DNA from 4 places in the Kosakonia sp. N21 genome. Region 4 is predicted to be linked to each of the others. Evidence: predicted binding sites of a transcription regulator. Region 4 holds the regulator's gene; each other region holds the start of a gene.
The links. The regulator LexA, encoded in region 4, represses DNA repair genes until DNA is damaged. The targets are predictions, from matches to a motif close to TNCTGTATGTACATACAGNA.
Positions count from the first base shown of each region.

Region 1: the regulator LexA is predicted to act here: its motif matches at 2,662-2,681, upstream of ACQ3G7_RS17765 (DNA translocase FtsK 4TM domain-containing protein).
Region 2: the regulator LexA is predicted to act here: its motif matches at 3,025-3,044, upstream of umuD (translesion error-prone DNA polymerase V autoproteolytic subunit).
Region 3: the regulator LexA is predicted to act here: its motif matches at 2,149-2,168, upstream of metR (HTH-type transcriptional regulator MetR).

Region 1 is NZ_JBOBHR010000007.1:119,360-123,978, reverse strand. It holds gene ACQ3G7_RS17765 (DNA translocase FtsK 4TM domain-containing protein) at 1-2,599, opposite strand, end outside; gene lrp (leucine-responsive transcriptional regulator Lrp) at 2,720-3,214, opposite strand; gene trxB (thioredoxin-disulfide reductase) at 3,767-4,619, shown strand, end outside.
Region 2 is NZ_JBOBHR010000005.1:167,357-171,975, reverse strand. It holds gene fnr (fumarate/nitrate reduction transcriptional regulator Fnr) at 1-562, opposite strand, end outside; gene ogt (methylated-DNA--[protein]-cysteine S-methyltransferase) at 772-1,287, opposite strand; gene smrA (DNA endonuclease SmrA) at 1,818-2,381, shown strand; gene umuD (translesion error-prone DNA polymerase V autoproteolytic subunit) at 3,062-3,496, shown strand; gene ACQ3G7_RS13865 (AraC family transcriptional regulator) at 3,598-4,407, opposite strand; gene ACQ3G7_RS13860 (FUSC family protein) at 4,485-4,619, shown strand, end outside.
Region 3 is NZ_JBOBHR010000014.1:56,106-60,724, reverse strand. It holds gene metE (5-methyltetrahydropteroyltriglutamate--homocysteine S-methyltransferase) at 1-1,966, opposite strand, end outside; gene metR (HTH-type transcriptional regulator MetR) at 2,200-3,153, shown strand; gene ACQ3G7_RS23400 (carboxylate/amino acid/amine transporter) at 3,041-3,940, opposite strand; gene yigL (sugar/pyridoxal phosphate phosphatase YigL) at 4,049-4,619, opposite strand, start outside.
Region 4 is NZ_JBOBHR010000003.1:44,518-49,136, reverse strand. It holds gene zur (zinc uptake transcriptional repressor Zur) at 123-638, shown strand; gene ACQ3G7_RS07345 (CsbD family protein) at 841-1,050, opposite strand; gene dinF (MATE family efflux transporter DinF) at 1,238-2,572, opposite strand; gene lexA (transcriptional repressor LexA) at 2,650-3,264, opposite strand; gene ACQ3G7_RS07330 (diacylglycerol kinase) at 3,373-3,741, opposite strand; gene plsB (glycerol-3-phosphate 1-O-acyltransferase PlsB) at 3,872-4,619, shown strand, end outside.

The DNA of each region.
Region 1 (4,619 bases), on a different contig from region 4:
ATTCCAGGCCCACGTAGGGCCTGCCGGGGATCACTTCCACCACACGCACAGCAACGGTCGACAGTGAACGCGCCAGGTCACGGGAGAGATTGGAGATACGCGCCGCTTTCACGCCCGGTGCCAGATTCAGTTCAAAACGGGTAATAACCGGACCCGGCGAGTAGTTCACCACATCCGCTTTAATGCGGAAATCCGCCAGACGCGCTTCAACCAGACGCGCCATCTGCTCAAGCGCAAAGGTGTCCACCGGCTCGACTTCAGTCGGCGGCTGGGTCAAAAGATCCAGCGAAGGCAGCGGCGTTGTCGGTTTTTGTACCGGACGGCTGTCGCCATTACGCATTAACAGCGGGTGGATCAGACTCTCCTGCGGCTGTGGCGCAGGTTGCTGCGCCTGCTGTGCCGCAGCGTGCTGATACTGATGCTGTGCAGGTTGTTGATGATGATGCGGCTGTTGCACCGGTTGCTGATGATGCTGGACCGGCGGTTCCGGATCCGGCATCGCACCTGGTGTAAACAGCGGTTCACTCGGGCCGTCATCCACCAGCGCTTTCATCGGCGAGAATTCAAAGTCTTCCGGCATAAACGCCTGCATACCCGCAGGTTGTTCCCCGGAATAACGCTGCTGCTGAGAAGCGGCAAACTGACGAGCGAGTTCGGCTTCTTCTGCTTCGTCCTCGCTCAGCTGCGGCTGTGCATGATAGTGCGGTGTATCATGATGGTACTCTTCACCGTAGCGATCGTGCTGCGTCGCGGCAAACTGGCGTGCCAGCTCATTCTGTTGCTGCAGATCCGCATCGTCGTCATCATGATGACGAACCTCTTCCTCGCGCGCGCGCTCTTCAGCCATACGCTGCGAAGGCAGCTTGATGCCATAGGACGCCAGTTCGCGGCGCGTGGGCACCCGTACGCGATTTGGTCGCGGGAGCTGCGGGCCAATCCCCTCTTTCACCTGCGGACGCGGCACGCCACCGGCAGCAAGGCTGAACACCGGAGCGGCGGCGGCAACGGTCGCGGCAACACCGCCGGTTGCCTGCTGCACACTTGCCGCAACGGGTGCAACAAGGTTCGGATCGGTTGCAGGCGCAGCCGGTATAATCGGTTCGGCCGGTTTTGGTATGGGCATTGCGCTGGCGGGCTCAGGGATCGGCTGATACCAGGCGGCAAGCTGCTCGCGTTCACGAGCGCGCTTCTCTTCCACCTCTTCAAAGTAATAAAGCGGCGGACGCGCCTGTTTCACCTCTTCAACAATCGGCTCCGGTTCAGGTTCCAATATCGGTTCTGGCGCAGGGGAAATCTGTGGTTCGTTCTGCCACGGCAATGGATCGTGCTGTGGAGATTGTGCGTAGAGCGCCTCTTCCTGCGGTTGCGGCGTTACCGGCGCATCCGGGATCCAGGTGTCTTGCTCGACGGGTTGCTGCCATTCCGATTCCGGCGACGCGTACTGTACAGGCTGGTACGGCGCATCATGAGATTCCTGCGCATATTCCTGCGCATACTGTGCAGGCTGCTGAGGCGCGTCCGCAGTCACCGGCGGGGTCTGGGCATAGGGCCATTGCACTTCCGGCTGCGGCGCATGAACGTAAGGGTCAGCAGGGGCGGCATATGCCTGCGCTGCAGTGGTGGCTGCGGCAGCAGCAGCCACTGGTGCGGTGATGCTGCGGCCATTCATCAGCGGATCGAACTCTTGCTCCGCTTCCGTCGCGCGATGCCCGGAAAACAGCACATCATCAGCGTCTGCGGGAACACCGCGCGCACTGTAAGCAATCTCGTCCTCATCGTCGTCCATCCGTTTGCCGGAGAACAACGCTTCGTCAGTTTTACGCCCCATAGGGTTGGCGAATTTTTCGGCGATGCGTTTACGGCGCGCCAACGCGCCACGCAGAATACGGGTCCGGCGGGATTCATGCGATGCGCGCTGCGGAGCATCGTGGTCCTCATCCTCATCTTCATACTCATCGTCATCAACCCAGGTGTCATCACGGCGGGTGCGATTGCTGGCAAAAGTAAGGATGTTAAGAATGACACTGCCAATCTTCTCGGCGATGGTGACCCAAGACCAACCGGTGAACAAGGTCAGACCCGCGGCCCAAATGCACAGCAGCGCAAGCGTACCGCCACTGCTGCGTAACAGCGGCTGCAGCGTGGTGCTCAGCAGACTGCCAATCACTCCGCCGGAGGCAAAATACCAGATATCGTCTGCGTTGATGGCCGCCAGACCACACGAGGTCAGGATCAGTGCCAACGCACCAATCATGCGCAACGAGACGGCGAAATAGTCAATGTAGTCTTCACTGGCCCGGTGGCGATACGCAAACCAACAACCGCCGGTAATGATCACCGGGATGGTGTACGCCATCACACCAAAGATGAAAAACAGCGTATCTGCCAGCCATGCGCCTGGCGCACCGCCCAGATTATGGATAGGTTCATGCCACGCCGTTTGCGACCAGCTCGGGTCGGACGGGTTAAAGCTGAGGAGCGCCGCCATTAGCCAAACGGCAAAAAGTGAAACGAGGATCAGCAACGCCTCCAGGAGTCGACGCCCGCTGCTTAACTTGGTCAGTGTGACTTCTTTGTCTTCTGTGTATTCCTGGCTCAAGACAGGCTCTCCAGGTCCTTGATGCTAAAACGGACAACAGCGCCGGGTTTCCCCGGCACTGTTGCTGTATGGATTAACAGGAGTGTAATCAAAAAACAGCGATTTTGCACCTGTTCCGTGTTAGCGCGTCTTAATTACCAGACGATTGCTCTGTTTGACTTCTTCCATCACCACATATGTGCGGGTGTCGTTAACGCCCGGCAGACGCAGCAGGGTTTCCCCTAACAGTTTGCGGTAAGCCGACATATCCGGCACGCGCGTTTTCAACAGGTAGTCAAAATCGCCGGAAACCAGATGACACTCTTGAATTTCTTCAAGTTTTTGCACAGCGGAGTTAAATTGTTCAAACACATCCGGCGCGCCACGATTCAGAGTAATCTCAACAAAAACCAGAAGTGATGCATCCAGATAATGCGGGTTCAGCAGCGCTGTATAGCCCTGAATAAACCCTTGTCTTTCCAGCCTGCGCACACGCTCAAGGCACGGCGTAGGGGAAAGTCCCACTCGTTTAGAAAGCTCGACGTTGGAAATACGCCCATCTTTTTGTAATTCGTTAAGAATATTACGGTCGATGCGGTCGAGATCTTTACCAGGGCGCTTTTTACTATCTACCATTATTATTGTCTCTCTGTATTCCTTCCCTACTCCTGTCTTGACCCTGTGCACTTCACTGTTCAGGATCTTTGCCCGTCGCGGTACGTCCGCGTGTGTTAAAACTGGCACGGCGCGTAATCCAGGGGCTATATTAAGAAGACCGTTGCCTGACGGCAGCTATCGATATCACGGATGGCGTCTGTCCACGCCATGCGTAGATTTCACTAGCCCGGTAAAAATGGCATTTACATGCATGAATTTGGGTCACGCGCGAAACACTGCTTTTTTTCTTCCTTTGATGTTTTCGCAAATGCGCAGGGGATTGTCAAAGCAAAACATCTTTTTTTAGTACAACATGCCAGATATTCATCAGCACCGCCCCGTAATCCTCATTTAATCACCTTATAACTGACTTTTTCTCAGTAGAAATTGTTATGTTTGGCCGCAAAATGGCGTGCTGTCATCGGTCATTTCTATTACACATATCGTTAACAAAATCGCTGCACTCTTTTTTTACGCTGGCAAATTCCCTACAATCCAGCCCAATGTCTGCCAAACAATAATGAGGATCTCATGGGTACGGCCAAACACAGTAAGCTGCTTATCCTTGGTTCAGGCCCTGCCGGTTATACCGCTGCGGTCTATGCTGCGCGCGCAAACCTGCAGCCGGTGTTAATTACCGGTATGGAAAAAGGCGGTCAGCTCACCACCACCACCGAAGTGGAAAACTGGCCGGGCGACCCGCACGATCTGACCGGGCCATCGCTGATGGAACGCATGCATGAGCATGCTACTAAATTCGACACTGAAATCATTTTCGACCACATCAACAGCGTTGATTTGCAGAATCGACCATTCCGCCTGACCGGCGACAGCGGCGAATACACCTGCGATGCATTGATCATTGCTACCGGCGCGTCCGCACGTTACCTCGGCCTCGCCTCTGAAGAAGCATTCAAAGGCCGCGGCGTCTCCGCTTGCGCCACCTGTGACGGTTTCTTCTACCGTAACCAGAAAGTCGCGGTGATCGGCGGCGGCAATACGGCTGTTGAAGAAGCGCTGTATCTGGCGAATATCGCCTCTGAAGTGCACCTGATCCACCGTCGCGATACGTTCCGTGCGGAGAAGATCCTGATTAAACGTCTGATGGACAAAGTGGAAAGCGGCAACATCGTGCTGCATACCCACCGCACGCTGGAAGAAGTAACAGGCGATCAGATGGGTGTCAGCGGCCTGCGTCTGCGTGATACACAGAACGCCGACAACGTCGAATCACTGGAGGTTGCGGGTCTGTTTGTGGCTATCGGCCACAGCCCGAACACGGCGATTTTCGAAGGCCAACTGGCGCTGGAAAACGGCTACATTAAAGTGCAGTCCGGTATTCACGGTAATGCCACGCAAACCAGCATTCCTGGCGTCTTTGCGG
Region 2 (4,619 bases), on a different contig from region 4:
GTGAGAAACCACGCTGGGCGAAACGGCGGGACAGGTTATAAATAAATGCCGCCAGACGCTCTTCCGCATTCTTTTTCGACAGCAACAGGATCATATCCTGGTCGCCTTTGATTTCGCCGCTCATCAGACGCATCATCTGCTGACGCAGGTTAGGCATCTTGCCGGACAGATCGTCGAGCGTTTCAAACGGGATTTCGCAAACCATGGACGTTTCCAGTGCCTGCGCGAAACTGGGGTGATGCCCGGTGCCAATCGCATCAAAACCGACCAGATCGCCCGCCAGATGGAAACCGGTGATCTGTTCGTCACCCTGCTCGGTGATGGTGTAGCTTTTAATCGTACCGGAGCGGATAGCGTACAGTGATTTCAGTTCATCCCCTGCTTTAAACAGCGTCTGACCTTTCTGGATGGGCTTCTTACGCTCAATGATGTTATCGAGCTGATCCAGCTCGTGTTCATTGAGGGTAAACGGGATGCAAAGCTGGCTAATGCTGCAATCCTGACAATGTATTGCACATCCGCCAGACTGTATGCGTCGTATAATTCGCTTTTCCGGGATCATAGGTCTGCTCAACGCCGTAATTGATATTGGTCAATTTTAACATCTTTTTATTGAGCACGTAAGCCTGGCAAAACGTCAATTCACGATTATTGAAACGGGGGAGAGAAATGAGAAGAGATGACCGGGCATCATCTCTTTGATATTCCATCATTTCGCAAAGGTTTTTACCACAACATTCGGGGAAAAAGGCACTAAATATGCGTCTTTTCTTACAATAGCAGATAGCCTTCATGCCGGAGCAGCCACTCTTTGCGCTGTACGCCGCCCGCATAGCCGGTCAACGTGCCGTTACGCCCAATGACGCGGTGACAGGGCACCACGATGCTGACCGGGTTTGCGCCATTCGCTGCACCTACCGCACGTGCTGCACCTGCGCGGCCCAGCATTTCCGCCAGTTGACCGTAATGTATCACCTGACCGCAGGGGATTGTACGCAGCGCCTGCCAGACTTCACGCTGAAAAGGCGTACCGGCCGTTGCGGTGGGGAGTGTGTCGATGATCGACAGATCGCCGGCGAAATAATCCTGCAGTTTCCGGCTTAATCCGCCCGGATTACTGGCAGCGATGCGCTGATAACCGTCGCGTCGATAATGAATATTCAACAACTCCACCATGCGATCGCTGTGTTCTTCCCACTCGACAGCTCGTAAATGGAAGGACTCATCACAGAGCACCCACAGCGGGCCCAGCGGGGTGGCGATTTTATCTTCGAGTAGCGTGAGCATCAGGCATCCTTGAACTATGGCAAACGGGCATCAATCTACCATGCCTGACCGGGGCTAACCATACCCCGAAAGGGCGTCTATTTATAGATAGCTAATATTAAGGTGGATAATAACAAATCGATGTCCGTTGAATTATAGATGATATATTTTGCTGTCCGGGGAATAATAAAAAAAATAGAGCCTGCCGACATCCGCCAGGCTCTACAGTACACACAGCAGCGCTTCCTTTCGTTATTTTATGCAAGTTCATCCTTGCATCTTAAATATAGTTATAGCCGCCCTTTACTATCTTTCCACTATTAATTGGTGATTAAATTCACGTTAATTTAACTAAAATTGGTATAACCCCCGATGCGCGGTATAAGTTAAGGTGCATTAAAGACATCACAAACGCTAATGTTTTTACCGCGCGTGCGTGTTACGTTTATTTATAAGCACTTAACCCGTGTACCATAAATGCGTCCTGATCATTGTGAGCGCACGCCATGCTCGTTATAGTACCTGTTCTGAAGTAACCGGAGGACCTTCCCATGAACCCTGACGACAAATCGCTGTTTCTTGACGCCATGGAGGATGTCCAGCCCCTGAAGCGCTGCACCGATATTCACTGGCAGCCGAGTCGCAATTCGCGCGCGACGCAGCGTATCGATACGCTGCAACTGGATAACTTTTTAACCACCGGGTTCCTTGACATCATTCCCTTGTCAACGCCGCTGGAATTCAGGCGTGAAGGCCTGCAAACCGGCGTGGTGGATAAGCTGCGTTTGGGTAAATACAGTCAACAGGCGAGCCTCAATCTGCTACGCCAGCCCGTTGAGCAGTGCCGACAGATGCTGTTCCGCTTTATGCATCAGGCGCGGCAAGATGGCCTGCGTAATGTGTTGATTATCCATGGGAAAGGTCGTGAGGATAATTCACACCCAAACATTGTGCGCAGCTACGTTGCGCGCTGGCTGACGGAGTTCGACGACGTGCAGGCATTTTGTACGGCGTTGCCGCACCATGGCGGCAGTGGTGCCTGTTATGTGGCGTTGCGGAAATCTGAGCAGGCAAAACTCGACACCTGGGAGCGTCACGCTAAACGTGGTCGTTGATGCTCCAGCCAGACCGGTTGTGCCGGACGGGAAGCACAGGGAGCGCTTCATCGTCCGGCCTGGCGCTAACCGCTGACTGACGTACGCATTACGGGGCTGGTTTTCTTATTCACACTATTTCGTCGCACATTTATGGCCCGTTATTTGCTCGTGGGAAAATTCATCATATAAATTAAGTCACGTTATTCCGTGTGGCAGAACATCCCTACTCTGATTGCGGTTTTTTGATAACGCGGCCTTGCCTGACAACAATATCCAGGCTACACGTTGATGCAGTAATAATATTACTTATGCTCCTGGTCGGATTGCTCCAGTGTATTCTGTGACTGTTACTGTAATAATATCCATGCGCGCCCACGGCGTGTTGTTAATAAAAGCCTCATTGTGGCGGTAATATTGCGAACTGTTGCGCTCAACGTCCGATCCGGCGGATGAGGCTTCCCATAAATGACTTCACGCACAGGTCAATGCCGTCACCTCGTCTGGCTTTTGCCCGATGCAGCAAGCAAGGCGCGTACATCAGTCCTGCCATTAGTAACAGTCCTGTGAATACAGGAAAGGCGCGACCCGTTAAATTCCTTGCGACTTCAGTCACTTCACGCTACGCCGTTATACGCCGCTTGACCCGCCACTTCCCTCATAATACTGTATGTAAACACAGTATTATGAGGTGGGTAATCATGACCATCCTTTATGCCTATAAACAAGAAAAACATATTGAAGTCCCTTTATTTTTAGACCGCGTTCCGTGCGGTTTCCCCAGCCCGGCACAGGACTATATTGAAGAGAGCCTGGATCTGAACAAGCTGGTCGTTAAACATCCCAGCGCCACCTACTTTGTTCGGGTCAGTGGTGATTCTATGATCGGTGCAGGCATCAGCGACGGTGATTTGCTGGTCGTCGATCGGTCGTTGACCGCTGTGCATGGCGACATCGTTGTGGCAGCCGTGGCGGGGGAGTTTACGGTGAAAGAGTTGCGGACCCGTCCATCACTTCAGCTTATGCCGCATAACGCCAATTATGCTCCTGTCACTTTCCAGTCGGAGGAAGAGCTGCAACTCTTCGGCGTGGTCACCTTTACTTTAAAAGCAAACAGACATGCTCGCGGTTGTTGATGCAAGCCAGCTCCCGGCTGGCGATAAACTCGCCCATGAGTATCCGTAGCTCAAAGCGGCCTCCGGGCGTGTTTTTGCTGCCCGCGCCGCGCCAGAAAAGGTCATGACGAATCTCCCTGGTGTGTACTTGTTTTTCGTTCGGAAAAATAGTGCGCGGGCGTACTGCCCATCGCTTTCCTGAACATGGTAATGAACGCATTAACGGACTCATACCCCAATTTAGCCGCCACGTTTTGTACCGTAACACCGCTGGCTAACTCCTGAAGTGCGATGATCAAATGAAGTTGCTGGCGCCATCGTCCAAAGGTCAGTCCCGTCTCGCGCAGCATCAATCGCGCCAGAGAACGTTCACTGAGCGCCAGCCGTTTCGCCCATTCTTTAAACGTACTGCGATCCTCCGGGTGACTGACCAGCGCATCGGCCATGGTGCGTATTTTAGGATTTCCGGAGACAGGCAAACTCAATTTCTGCTGTGGCATCGTGGCCAATTCGTCGAGCGTCACTCTGGTGAGCCTTGCAGCATGGCTCTCGGGTGGGTAATCAACTCGCTCGTGAGTCAAACGGTCAACTAACGCGTTAATCAGCGGAGAAATCGCCAGGGTGCAACATTTTTCCGGCAGTGCTGCGGCTCCGGGTTCGATAAATAAATAATTGAGATGCGCGTTCCAGGTAGCTCTGGCGCTATGAGGGATGCCGCCGGGGATCCAGACGGCGCAGTGAGGCGGCACTATCCATATATCGTTTTCCGCGCGACAGATAACAGCACCATACAGCGCAATGATCAACTGCCCCTTGCGGTGGGTATGAACCGGCACTTCGGCTTCGTAATCAATGAAGTCAAGATGACGCGCAACCGCCGGGCACGACGTGGAGTCAGGATCAAACAGGGTATTCGCGAATGTGGATTTCATATTATTGGCAACATTTAGGTATTTTTTGACAGAATAGAGTATTTGATGGCGGGCGCAAGCCGGTAATAATCCCCGGCATGAGCAAAATCAACGTCATTCACTCTCGTTCTTTGCGGGCTACAGGCGACGCGTTTCGCCGGGTGAGCCTGGCACTGACCTCATCCGTTCTGCTGAACGATGCAAATGCCGTGCTGTATTCCATCAAGAGCTTT
Region 3 (4,619 bases), on a different contig from region 4:
CCGCAATAGAATCCATGATGTCGTTGAACTCGCAGTAACACATGTGGGTGTGGATCTGCGTGTCATCTTTCGCCACCGCGGCGTTGATACGAAACGCTTCTACACCCCAGGCGAGATACGCATCCCAGTCGCTACGGCGCAGCGGCAAACCTTCACGCAGTGCCGGTTCGTCGATCTGAATAATGCCGATGCCCGCCGCTTCCAGGTCCGCCACTTCGTCACGCAACGCCAGGGCAATCTGTTTGGCAATGGTTTCGCGGCTCACGTCTTCACGCGGGAACGACCAGCAGAGAATGGTAACCGGACCGGTCAGCATGCCTTTTACCGGTTTGTCGGTCAGTGACTGCGCATACTTCGCCCACTCCACCGTGATCGCTTCCGGGCGGCTCACGTCGCCGATCACGACAGGTGGCTTGACGCAGCGGGAGCCGTAGCTCTGTACCCAGCCGTTTTGCGTGAAGACAAAACCGTCCAGGTGCTCGCCAAAGTACTCCACCATGTCGTTACGTTCCGCTTCACCGTGCACCAACACATCCAGACCAAGACGCTCCTGCTCCACAATGGCCTGTTTGATATGTTCGGCAATGCCGGTGCGGTAGTTGCCCGCGTCCAAACGTCCCTGTTTGAAATCCAGACGCAGACCGCGAATCTCGGTAGTCTGCGGGAATGACCCGATGGTCGTGGTCGGCCATGCTGGCAGGTTAAAGCGCTGGCGCTGCGCCTGCGCACGCTCGGCGTACGGGTTGTCGCGCTGGCTGTCCTGCGCGGTTATCGCCGCCAGACGTTTGGCCACCGTCGTGTTATGTACACGGGTAGAGTGGCGACGCGCCTGGATTGGGGCGCTCCATTCATTCAATTGCTTGGTGTTGCCGCTGTTCAGCGCATCGCGCAGCAGCGCCAGCTCCTGGCATTTTTGCAGGGCAAAGGCAAACCAGCTCTTCACTTCCGCATCAAGCCGCGTTTCAACACTCAGATCGATCGGGCTGTGCAGCAACGAGCAGGAAGAAGCCACCCACAGCGCACGTTGGCCGACAATGTCTTTAATTTGCGCGTATTTTTCCGTCAGATCGGCGCGCCAGACGTTACGGCCATTCACCAGGCCGGCGGAGAGCAGCCAGTCGGCTGGCAAACGTGTGTGCAGTTCAGCAACATTGTCGTTACCGTGCACCAGATCGACATGCAGGCCCTGCACCGGCAGCGCGGTGATGACATCAAGGTTCGGGGTCACACCTTCAAAGTAGGTGGTCAACAGCAGTTTCACCTGACCTGCCAGCGCATCGTAAGCCGGTTTGAACGCGTCCAGCCACGCCTGCGGCAGCTCCAGCACCAGCGCGGGTTCATCGATCTGCACCCACTCAATACCGCGTTTCGCCAGTTCCGCGAGCACCTGTTTGTAAACCGGCAGAATGTCGGCCAGCAGGCTCAGGCGGTCAAACTGTTCACCTTTAACTTTGCCCAGCCACAGATACGTGACCGGCCCCAGCAGCACCGGTTTGACCTTGTGGCCCAGCGCCAGTGCTTCATCGACTTCATCCAGCAACTGGGTCCAGGTCAGTTTGAACTGCTGGCCTTTACTGAATTCCGGCACCATGTAGTGGTAGTTGGTGTTAAACCATTTGGTCATTTCTGCGGCGGCGGCTGGCTCGCCGGTGGGTGCGCGACCGCGGCCAATGCGGAACAGGGTGTCGATATCAACAGAGCCGTCGTTGTTCTGATGACGAGCCGGCACGTTGCCTAACAGCAGGCTGGTGGTCAGAACATGGTCGTACCAGGCGAAGTCGCCTACCGGCAGCAGATCGATGCCAGCGGCTTTTTGCTGATCCCAGTGGCGGGCGCGCAGTTCACGACCTACCGCCAGCAGTTCTTCACGGGTGGCGTTACCCGCCCAGTAGCTTTCTTGCGCTTTTTTCAACTCGCGACGCAGGCCAACGCGAGGGAAACCGAGGGTGTGATTAAGAATTGTCATTTTTAGCCTCTTCAATAGGTTAATCCAAAGGATTTCGGATTAAGGGAAGGCGGCAAACTCAGGGAGCCCCAGGAGCTTACTCAAGTAAGTGACTGGGGGACGTGAGTGAAGCCAACGCACCATTAATTCGAAAGACGAAGGATTTTGGACGTCCAGATGTTTACACATCTATAATTCGCAAGTACTGTATATTCCTCAAGCGCAAATTGTTCATGCCGGAGTGAAGGACTTTCATGATCGAGATTAAACACCTGAAAACGCTGCAGGCGTTACGGAACAGCGGGTCGCTCGCGGCGGCGGCGGCGACGCTGCACCAGACGCAATCCGCCCTTTCCCACCAGTTCAGCGATCTGGAACAACGCCTTGGCTTCCGGCTCTTTGTGCGTAAAAGCCAGCCATTACGCTTTACGCCACAGGGCGAGATCCTGCTGCAACTGGCCAATCAGGTGCTGCCGCAAATCAGTCGCGCGCTGCAATCCTGCAATGAACCGCAGCAAACCACGCTGCGCATCGCTATTGAATGCCACAGCTGTATTCAGTGGCTGACGCCAGCGCTTGAGAACTTTCGCCAGCACTGGCCGCAGGTTGAGATGGATTTCAAATCTGGCGTGACGTTTGATCCGCAGCCTGCGCTGCAACAGGGCGAGCTGGATCTGGTGATGACGTCCGACATCCTGCCGCGCAGCGGTCTGCACTATTCGCCGATGTTTGATTTTGAGGTGCGACTGGTACTGGCGCCGGAGCATCCGCTGGCGGCGAAAGCGCGCATCACGCCGGACGATATTGCCGGCGAAACGCTGTTGATCTACCCGGTGCAGCGCAGCCGCCTTGATATCTGGCGTCATTTTCTGCAACCGGCTGGCATCAGTCCGTCGCTCAAAAGCGTGGATAACACATTACTGCTGATTCAGATGGTTGCTGCGCGCATGGGGATCGCGGCGCTGCCGCACTGGGTCGTGGAGAGTTTTGAACGCCAGGGTCTGGTGGTGACCAAGACCCTGGGTGAAGGATTGTGGAGCCGGTTGTACGCTGCCGTGCGCGATGGCGAGCAGCGTCAGCCGATCACGGAAGCGTTTATTCGCTCAGCGCGGAACCACGCTTGCGATCATCTGCCGTTTGTGCGGAGCGCGGAGCGACCCAACGCCGATGCACCCACAGCGAGGCCATTATCACCGCACCACCCATAATAAAACTCGGCCAGTGCGGCTGTTCCTGCCAGATAGCCAGATTCACCAATAACCCGGCGGGAACGTGCACATTGTTCATAATGCCGAGCGTCCCGGCGTCCACCTGGGTGGCGCCGTAGTTCCACATAAAGTAACCCAGCCCGGACGCCACCACGCCCAGCCAGACCAGCACGCTCCACTGCAACGTCGTGGTCGGCAGCTTCTGCGGATTGCCCATCACAAACCACGCAATAATTGCCACCACAAACGCACCGAGATAGAACCAGGCAAAGGCGTTATGCTGCGGCATCGGGCGCGTCTCCATCAGGCGTTTATAGCCCACCATGCCGATGGCGAAGCTGATGTTCGCCAGTTGCACCAGAATCAGCCCCACCCAGAAGTGATCGCTCACTTTGTCGTAGCGGATGATCGCCGCGCCAATCACCGCCAGCCCGGCGCTCAGCGCGTAGCTCCAGCGCAGCCGGCGCTTGCTCAGTAGATCGTAAATCAGGGTGATATACAGCGGCGTAAAGACCGTAAACAACAGGAATTCAGACACGGTCAGATAGAGATACGCCTGAAAGCTGAACAGATACATAATGCCCAGTTGCAGCGCCCCCACCAGCATATACAGCCCGAGGGTTTTGAGGTTATGGCCACGCGCGCGCAGGAACGGTAAAAATACCAGCGCCGCCAGCCCCACGCGCATCAGCACGGAGAAGTAGCTGTCGACATGACCGGCCAGGTATTCGCCAATCAGGCTAAAGGAAAAGGCCCACAGGATCGTGGTGATGATCAGTAACGCCACAATGAATGTCTCTCAGATTAGTGAACACGCATTGTAGCGAACTCAGTTGTGCAAAGTTTGAGTTTTTAGTTGACGTGTGATTAATAAATAACCACACGTCAATGTTAATCACTCGAGGAACAACTTGCGCAGATAATTCGGCACGGCGTTGTCGGCATTGGTGCCGATCACCTCAAGCTCCGGGTGCAGCTCTTTCAGGCGCTGATGGGCATTGCCCATAATGCAGCCTTTGCCCGCCATCGACAGCATTTCGGCATCGTTCATGCCATCGCCAAATGCGATGCACTCTTTCAGGCTGTAGCCCAGCGCACCGGCCACCGCTTCCAGGGCATGCCCTTTCGAAACGCCGCCCGCCATCACTTCCAGACAGGTCAGCGTAGAGAAGCTGACGTTCACGCGATCGCCCCAGCGTGCGTTAATCGCCTGCTCCAGCGGCAGCAGTTTTTCATGGCTTTCGCAGGTGAAAAAAACTTTGCTGATACCGTCGGTCTCCAGCATTCCAGGTTCATACAGGGAGTACTGGAACACCGCTTCTTTGAAGAAGCGCATCTCATCCGGGCGGTGGCGGTTCATAAACCACTCATCATCGCGGTAGACGTTAGTCACAATATCCGGTTCGTTATGCACCACGCCGAACAGATCGGCGGCAATATCGCGATCCAGATTATGGGTAAATACC
Region 4 (4,619 bases):
AGAAGACGCTGATGAGTTCGTGGATATATCGGCGAAAAAGAGATCCCAGGACGCGATCTCGGCGTTTCGCGCCGGACATGGTAAAGTACGGGTTTATTGCTTCCCCGAAACAGAGAACGCCAATGGATAAGACCACTTCGCAAGAGATGTTAGTGCAGGCTGAAAAGCTGTGCGCGCAGCGCAATGTGCGCCTGACTCCCCAGCGTCTTGAAGTGCTGCGATTACTCAGTCTGCAGCAAGGGGCGATCAGCGCTTACGATCTGCTCGATTTATTACGCGTCAGCGAGCCGCAGGCTAAGCCGCCAACGGTATACCGCGCGCTGGATTTCCTGCTGGAGCAAGGGTTTGTTCATAAGGTGGAGTCCACCAACAGCTATGTGCTGTGCCATTTATTTGATCAACCGACGCACACCTCAGCCATGTTTATTTGCGATCGCTGCGGGTCAGTGAAAGAAGAACAAGCGGAAGGCGTGGAAGATATCATGCACGCGCTGGCGGCGAAGATGGGTTTTGCCCTGCGTCATAACGTGATTGAAGCACACGGTTTATGCGCCGCGTGTGTGGAAGTGGAATCCTGCCGTCATCACGAGCACTGCCATCACGATCACAGTATTCTGGTAAAGAAAAAACCCCGCTAGTGGTCATATCACCCCCCAAATTTCATGTCGGGTAAGGCAGCAAACGTACGAACGCCGGGAGCATACATCAGTATGCGCCCCGGATGAGAAAGTGCAGCTAACGTAGATAAAACGTGAAAGATAAAGGGATAAAGGGAGGGTACATCCGTGTACCGTTCGGGCAGAACCTTTCAGAGGGTCAACACTTGAGGGTGAGTGTCGGCTACCAGCGGTAATCGTTACGGCTTTCCCAATCCGTAACTTCCTTTTCCGCCTGATCTTTTGCGTAACCATAACGCTCCTGGATTTTACCCACCAGCTGGTCACGTTTCCCTTCGATGACGGTCATATCGTCATCGGTCAACTTGCCCCATTTCTCTTTCACAGTACCTTTAAACTGCTTCCAGTTACCGCCGATTTCGTCTTTGTTCATCGTTGACTCCTTATCGTTCGGTTAAAAGTTACGTTCCTGTTGCGCTGAACGTACTGATTATTGTAGTCAGTAATACTGCAATTTGTTTTACATTCGGAATCTTTAACCATTTACGATAAAAAAAACCGTATTAACGAGACGAAAGAAAGAGGAGTGAACCAGCAATACTAGGGGAAAAGAGGGGCTGTCAGGAGGGGTCAACACCGGAAAACCAGGTGCCATTGCGCCAGTGACGACGCCATACCCACGCTAAAGTCAGCCCACGCAGCGCCAGGAACACCACCAGCGACAACCACAGACCATGGTTGCCCAGCGTGGGCACCGTCAACAGCGTCAGGGCAAACCCGCACGCAGCAACCGCCATGCTGTTACGCATTTCCGCACCGCGCGTCGCACCCACAAACATGCCATCCAGCAAATAACACCACACGCCCACCACCGGCAGGATCACTTGCCAGATAAGATAGTGCCCGGCCATGTTTTGCAGGGCTGGCAGCGAGGTGAGCAGCGCGATAATTGACTCCCCGGCCAGCGCATATACCGCCGAGAACACCAGCGCCACCAGACCTGCCTGGCGGCACGCCGCGTGCCAGATGAGCTTAAGCTGAGTGTCGTCACGCGCGCCATAAGCGTGCCCGGAATGGGCTTCCACTGCATAAGCGAACCCGTCCAGCGCGTAGGCAGTGAACGTCAGAAACATCATCAGCACCGCATTCGCCGCCACGGTTTCGCCGCCAAGACGCGCGCCGAACACGGTTATCGAACCAAAGCAGAGCTGTAGCAATAACGAGCGCAGCATGATGTCCCGATTAAGCGCCAGCAAGCGCCCAAGTCCACCGCGCCAGGCCGTCTTCAGCACCGGGAAGGTGATACCGCGCATAACCAGCACACGTCGCGCCATCAGCAGACCGAGCACAAAGGTCGCGTACTCCGCCACCACCGTTGCCAGTGCTGCCCCCTGGACATTCATGCCCAGCCCCATCACCAGCCAGACATCAAGCACAATATTGAGAACGTTACCCACTACCAGCAGGATCACCGGTGCGCGGGCATACTGCACACCCAGCAGCCAACCCAGCAGCACCAGGTTGCCGAGCGATGCGGGAGCGCTTAGCCAGCGGATATCAAGAAAGCGCCGCGCCTGCTCCAACACCGCAGCGCTGCCGCCAGTAATGTGCAACGCCAGATCGATAAGCGGCGCGCGCAACAGTGTAATCAGCACACCCGCACCCAGCGCCAGCAGCAGTGGCTGTACCAACGCCCGGGCCAGCGCGTGCGCATTTTTCGCGCCGTATGCCTGGGCCGTCAGCCCGGTGGTGCTCATCCGCAGGAACAGCAGCAGCATAAACAGGAAGCTGGTCGCGGTCGCGCCGATGGCCACACCGCCCAGATAGACCGCACTATCCAGATGCCCGACCACAGCCGTATCCACCAGTCCCAGCAACGGGACAGTGATATTGGAGAAGATCATTGGCAGGGCAAGTCGCCACAGCGCTTTGTCGGATGCAGTCAGCAGCGGCATAGCAGTGTCAGAATCGATCGGGGAAAGGGATTAACGCTGCGGAGCGTAAAACAGCGCCGCAGCGAATAAGGGAGGCGTTACAGCCACTCGCCATTGCGAATGACACCTACCGCCAGCCCTTCAATGGTGAAGTTTTGATCGCGCAGATCAACAACAATCGGGGAAAACTCATTGTTTTCCGGTAACAGTTCAACGGTGTTGCCCTGTTTTTTCAGACGTTTAACGGTAACTTCGTCTTCAATACGCGCCACAACCACCTGGCCGTTGCGCACGTCCTGCGTTTTATGCACCGCGAGCAGGTCGCCGTCCATAATGCCGATGTCTTTCATCGACATCCCGCTAACGCGCAGCAGGAAATCCGCATGCGGTTTGAAGAGCGCAGGATCGACCTGGTAATGCCCTTCGATATGCTGCTGCGCCAGCAGCGGCTCACCGGCGGCGACACGACCGATCAGCGGCAGCCCGAGATCGTCTTCTTCTTCGAGCAGCAAGCGAAGACCGCGGGATGCGCCGGATACGATTTCGATAACCCCTTTGCGCGCCAGCGCTTTGAGGTGTTCTTCAGCCGCATTTGGGGAACGGAACCCCAATTGTTGCGCGATTTCCGCACGCGTCGGCGGCATACCTGTTTGGGAGATGCGATCGCGGATAAGATCGAACACCTCTTGCTGCCTGGCCGTTAATGCTTTCATTCCGCCCCCTGGGTGTATATACAGTTATGCTGTGAGTATATACAGTTAAAGGTGATTTTGGAACCAAATTTAAGCAAAAAACCAGGGCGTTATCGAATTCTGGAATCGTTATCGAAAATGCGACCAGAGCAATGAGATCCAGGTAAACAGCGCCAGCAGGATAGACATCAGCACCGCTGCCGACCCCATATCCTTCGCTCGCCCGGAAAGCTCATGAAATTCCGCGCCAATCCGATCCACCACGGCTTCAATTGCGCTGTTGAGGATTTCAACGATCATGACCAGCGAAACCGAACCAATCAGCAGCACGCGCGTGATGGGCTCCACATCAAGCCAGCAGGCAATAATAATGGCCAGCACGACCGCGACGGCCTCCTGGCGAAACGCCGCTTCATTTATCCATGCGGCGCGAACGCCTTTCCAGGAATAGCCCGCCGCTTTAATGATCCGGGTTAATCCAGTGGTATTATTGGCCATGAAAAAGAACCTTTTTATCTAATGAGCATCAATGTCTATGTAAGCATGCAGAGGTACAACAGAAATTATGCGCGCTTTCTGATATTCTTGCGGCGCAATGGCACTATTAACCAGAGGCTTTACATCCTTTATGTCCGGCTGGCCACGAATTTACTACAAATTACTGAATTTACCATTAAGCGTGCTGGTAAAAAGTAAATCGATCCCCGCAGAACCTGCACAGGAACTGGGTCTCGATACCTCACGTCCCATCATGTATGTGCTGCCTTACAACTCCAAGGCAGACTTGATGACGCTGCGCGCTCAGTGTCTGGCGCATGAGCTGCCAGACCCACTGGAACCGCTGGAAATCGACGGCGCACTGCTACCGCGTTACGTGTTTATCCACGGCGGGCCGCGTGTATTTACCTATTACACGCCAAAAGAAGAATCCATCAAACTGTTCCATGATTACCTGGATCTCCACCGCAGTCATCCGGATTTGGATGTGCAAATGGTGCCGGTATCGGTGATGTTTGGTCGCTCCCCCGGGCGTGAGAAGGGCGAAGTCAACCCGCCTTTACGCATGCTCAACGGCATTCAGAAATTCTTCGCTGTTTCCTGGCTTGGCCGCGACAGCTTCGTGCGTTTTTCGCCGCCGGTTTCATTGCGTCGCATGGCGACAGAACACGGCACAGACAAAATCATCGCGCAGAAACTGGCGCGCGTCGCGCGTATGCACTTCGCCCGTCAGCGCCTTGCCGCAGTTGGCCCGCGCCTGCCTGCGCGCCAGGATCTGTTTAATAAGCTGCTCTCATCCAAAGCGATTGCCAGAGCTGTCGAAGATGAGGCGCGCAGCAAAAAAATCTCCCACGATAAGGCGCAGCAAAACGCCATTG